2 regions of the Lysinibacillus sp. 1 U-2021 genome follow, and region 1 is predicted to be linked to the other one. Evidence: riboswitches for the same ligand, from Rfam matches in the RefSeq annotation. Region 1 holds a riboswitch; the other holds the start of a gene.
The links. Region 1 has a riboswitch for lysine ahead of QH639_RS11310 (aspartate kinase). Riboswitches for the same ligand answer to the same signal wherever they lie in the genome.
Positions count from the first base shown of each region.

Region 1 (2,489 bases):
GCAGCTGCAGAAAACCTAGAATTTGAGCGAGCGAAGGAATTCCGAGACCAAATTGCCCATATTGATACGGTTATGCAGAAACAAAAAATAGTTTCAAGTGATACAACAAATCGAGATGTATTTGGCTATGCTGTTGAAAAAGGATGGATGTGTGTTCAGGTTTTCTTTGTGCGCCAAGGAAAGCTGATTGAGCGCGATGTCTCAATTTTCCCGATCTATCAAGATGCAGAGGAAGAATTTTTAACATTTGTTGGGCGCTTTTATGAAAAGCCAGAGCATATTAAGCCAAAAGAAATTTTTATTCCACAAGCCATTGATGCAGCTATCTTAACAGAATTATTAGAAATTAAAGTGCTCACACCGAAAAGAGGTCAAAAGAAGGAATTGGTTGAATTAGCTACCAAAAATGCTGAAATTGCTGTGGCAGCTAAATTCCAGCTAATAGAGCGCCAGGAAGAACGTACGATTGGTGCTTGTGAGGCACTTGGCGAAGCAATGGGTATTAGTACTCCTTTACGAATTGAAGCTTTTGATAATAGTCATATGCATGGAACGGATGCAGTGTCTGCTATGGTTGTTTTCATTGATGGGAAGCCTGCGAAAAAGGAGTACCGAAAATATAAAACGCGTACAGCAGCCAAGCATGATGATTACGGTGCAATGCAGGAGGTTATACGTCGTCGCTATATCCGTGTTTTAAAGGAAGGACTACCATTACCAGATTTAGTCTTAATTGATGGTGGTAAGGGACAAATGGAAGTAGCCCGTGAAGTACTAGAAGATGAGCTTGGTCTTGTTATACCGATTGCTGGTTTAGCCAAGGATGATAAGCATAATACATCTCAGCTCTTGTTCGGTGATCCACCAGAAGTGATTAGCTTAAAACGTACAAGTGATGGCTTTTATTTATTACAACGAATTCAAGACGAAGTCCATCGCTTTGCTATTACCTTCTTGCGTCAACAGCATGAGAAGCATGCCATTCAATCTGTATTAGATCATATTGAAGGGGTAGGACCAAAACGAAAGCAACAGCTTCTTAAACATTTCGGTTCAGTCAAAAAAATTCGAGAGGCGAGCGAGCTAGCATTACAGGAGGCTGGGATGCCCGCTAATTTAGCAAGCCAAATTTTTAGCTATTTTCAGCAACAATCATTGTCAAAGGAATAGGCATGTGCTATGGTTATAAATAACATTGTTTTCAATGTTATGGAGAGCCAACTGCGTGACTAGTTTGTTTACGCTAAGGCTTAATGAATTGAATACATTCACTTTAAAGTGATGATAGAGGTGCAAGATTCAAGAGTAACACAATGGAGGATGGACAAGTCCAGAGATATTGTGTGAAAGGGGAGCTTGCCGAAGTACAGTATTGTTGTTCCATTGCTGTACTGGTTTTGCATTTAAGAAATGTAAGACTGTCGATTCTAAACGTTTCGGAGAGCTATCACACATGCGCAAGTTACGATTATTGTACATGTTATAGGCAGCTTTCACGTTATGTGGAGGCTGCCTTTTAGTTTTCTAGAAACGGTTTTACCCCCCATAATTTGGTGAAATACATGAACTGGAAGGGAGAACGAAAGAAATGGCTAAAGTCGTGATGAAGTTTGGAGGAGCTGCATTAGCTTCTACTGAACAAATCCAAGAGGCTGCTAGGAAAGCGATTGCTGAAAAGGACAAAGGATTGGATGTAGTAGTGGTCGTTGCAGCAATGGGACACACTGCGAAAGAGATGAAAATGATGGTACACCAACTAACTGACGATGTGTCGAAAAGAGAATTAGATGCAGTTTTGTCAACTGGCTCTCAATTATCTAGTGCTTTATTTGCCATTGCCTTGCAGGAAGCAGGCTATGAGGCTGTGTCTCTAACTGGATGGCAAGCTGGTATACATACGGATGGTATGTATCGACATGCTCGTATCGACTATATAGATATTAGTCGTATGGAAGAACATTTTGCACAGGGACAAATTGTGGTTATTGCTGGAGAACAAGGGATTGACGAAGTGCACAATATCACCACGCTTGGAAAAGGTGGAGCTGAAACAGCTGCTGTTGCACTTGCCATAGCGTTGGAAGCGGAGAGAGTAGATATGTATACAAATGTGGATGGTGTTTATACAGCAGATCCACGATATGTTCCCAATGCCCAAAAGCTTCAAGAAATTTCATATGATGAAATGTTGGAATTATCGAATTTAGGGTCTCATATCATACATCCTCGTGCGGTGGAGTTAGCGAAGAAATTTCAAATGCCTGTTATTATACGTTCAAGTTTAATAGAATCAGTAGGCACTTTATTGAAGGAGGAAGTGGAAATGGAAAAAAATTTAGTCGTTCGTGGTGTTGCATTTGAATCAGATATTATTCGTTTAACAGTAGGGTATGATGCTTTTTCCAATGCTTTATTAGCAGATATATTTACGGTTCTTGCAGAGAACCGTATTAATGTAGATATTATTGTCCAAGCCATTATTGATGGGT
Region 1 covers NZ_CP123966.1:2,229,166-2,231,654, reverse strand. Annotated here, with positions in the region: gene uvrC (excinuclease ABC subunit UvrC) at 1-1,170, shown strand, start outside; lysine riboswitch at 1,278-1,455, shown strand; gene QH639_RS11310 (aspartate kinase) at 1,589-2,489, shown strand, end outside.

Region 2 (2,489 bases), 2.3 Mb from region 1:
ATTCCAGAAGCATTTAATAACCAGATATAAACCACTCCATCGCCAAAGAAGGATGCCAAAAATGCTAAACAGCCTACAGCTAATGTTGCCATAAGTGCATAAATCGGAATACCTCTACGACTTAGCTTTGCAAAAAATTTAGGTGCATGTCCATCCACAGCTAATTGCCATAACATACGAGAAGATGCATATAGTCCTGAATTTCCTGCTGAAAGCATAGCCGTTAAAATAATGGCATTCATTAATGAAGCAGCAAAGGCGATACCTAGGCGGTCAAACACTAGTGTAAACGGTGATACTGCGATATCTTCTGATAATAAACGTTCGTCTGTAAATGGAATTAACATCCCAATTGCACCAATCGCTAAAATATAAAACAAAAGAATACGCCAAAATACAGATTTAACAGCCTTCGGAATATTTTTACCAGGATCATCTGTTTCACCAGCTGTAATTCCTAGTAATTCTGTCCCTTGGAATGAAAATCCTGCAGCTAGGAAAATACCAAATGTAGCAAGGAAGCCACCATGGAATGGCCCATCACTAACAAAGAAATTAGTGAAACCTACAGGAGCCTGCCCACCTAAAATACCAAAAATCATTAGTAAGCTAATGATAATAAAAACAATAACCGTTGCTACTTTAATCATGGCAAACCAATATTCACTTTCACCATAACTTTTTACGGATAGTAAATTAAACGTCAGTACAACAGCAATAAATAATACTGTCCAAAGTGCTGATGAACTATCTGGGAACCAATATTTCATAATTAATGACACAGCAGCAATTTCGGCAGCAATGGTGATTGCCCAGTTATACCAATAGTTCCAGCCTAATGCAAAGCCCAAAGCAGGATCTACAAATTTCGTTGCATACGTACTAAATGAACCTGATGATGGCATATAGGCAGCCATTTCCCCTAAGCTTGTCATTAAAAAATACACCATAATACCAATTAAAGCATAGGCAAGCAATGCTCCTCCAGGTCCTGCCTGAGCAATTGCTCCTCCACTGGCTAAAAATAGCCCCGTACCAATTGTACCGCCTAAAGAAATCATTGTAATATGACGGCTTTTTAATTCTTTTTTCAGCTTCGGTGCTTTATGTCCGAGCTGATTTACTTTTATTTCACTCACGATATAGCTTCCTTCCTATTTATGAGGCAAAAAAATGCCATCACATATACACTGTGATGGCTACATTAATCCTCAGTTTTTCCTACATGATAGCTCAACACGTTGTGCAAACGTGACAGTTCTGTTCCTTTCGGAGACAGCCCCAGCATGAGGTTTTCAAGTCCCCTCACACTTCGGCAATATTTCCTTTCAACTAATTTCATCAATGCTTGTCATTTCAATTAGCATACTTATAAATATCGCGACCTCTACCTCAATACAAACATGAGGCATATAATTATTAAATTTATGATGTTTATTATACTAACATAAGACCATAGACATTTCAATACAACCATAAATGTTCTGTATTTTATGAATCTTCTACTATTTTTAATAGTGTGATAAAGTGTTATAGTAGTTCAATTAGAATGATTATTATTAGGGGGGATTTTATTTTGACTACAAATGATCATTCCACTAGTTTTCCAAGTAAAAAAATTAGCTGGAAAGGAACAACCTTACTTTTAGTCTTTGGAGTTATCTTTATAGCCTCTACATTACGAATGCCACTAACTGTTGTTGGCCCAATTATATCCTTTATCCGTGAAGATCTTGGAATATCTAATGTATTGGCAGGCTTTCTAACAACGATACCATTGCTGGCTTTTGCTGTTATATCTCCATTTGCACCAGTTGTAGCACGCAAACTAGGGCTTGAGCTAACATTATTTTTATCAACTTTTCTCTTGGCCTTAGGAATTGTCCTACGTTCACTTGGTACTACAGAATTACTTCTATTGGGTACTGTGTTAATTGGCGTAGCCATTTCTTTTGGAAATGTACTAATTCCAGGATTATTGAAATTGAAATTTCCCTATCATGTGGGTTTATTAATGGCCTTTTTCACCATGTCCATGAATTTTACTGCAGGCCTTGGTGCTGGTATTAGCTATCCGATAGCTAATTCATGGTTAGGCTGGCAAGGTGCACTTTCCATTGCACTCATACTCGTTCTCATTACAATCTTAATTTGGATACCTCAACTAAAGTCAAATAAACCGGAACCAGTTACTACATCTAAAAAGACCAGTACACCTTTATGGAAATCACCTGTTACTTGGGCTGTCACAGGGGCAATGGGTTTACAATCTTTATTATTCTACACAACAGCAGCTTGGATACCTGAGATCTATATTGCTCAAGGTTTAGCCCCTGATAAAGCTGGCTGGATGTTTTCAATCATGCAATTCTCACAAGTACCAATGGCCTTAGCAGTGCCTATTATTGCCGGTAAAATGACTTCTCAACGCCCACTTGTATTGATGTTTACATCCTTCTATTTAGTAGGCTTTGTTGGGGTTGTCATGG
Region 2 covers NZ_CP123966.1:4,553,048-4,555,536, reverse strand. Annotated here, with positions in the region: gene QH639_RS24265 (amino acid permease) at 1-1,139, opposite strand, end outside; lysine riboswitch at 1,222-1,398, opposite strand; gene QH639_RS24260 (CynX/NimT family MFS transporter) at 1,577-2,489, shown strand, end outside.
Region 2: another riboswitch for lysine. It lies ahead of QH639_RS24265 (amino acid permease); the one in region 1 lies ahead of QH639_RS11310 (aspartate kinase).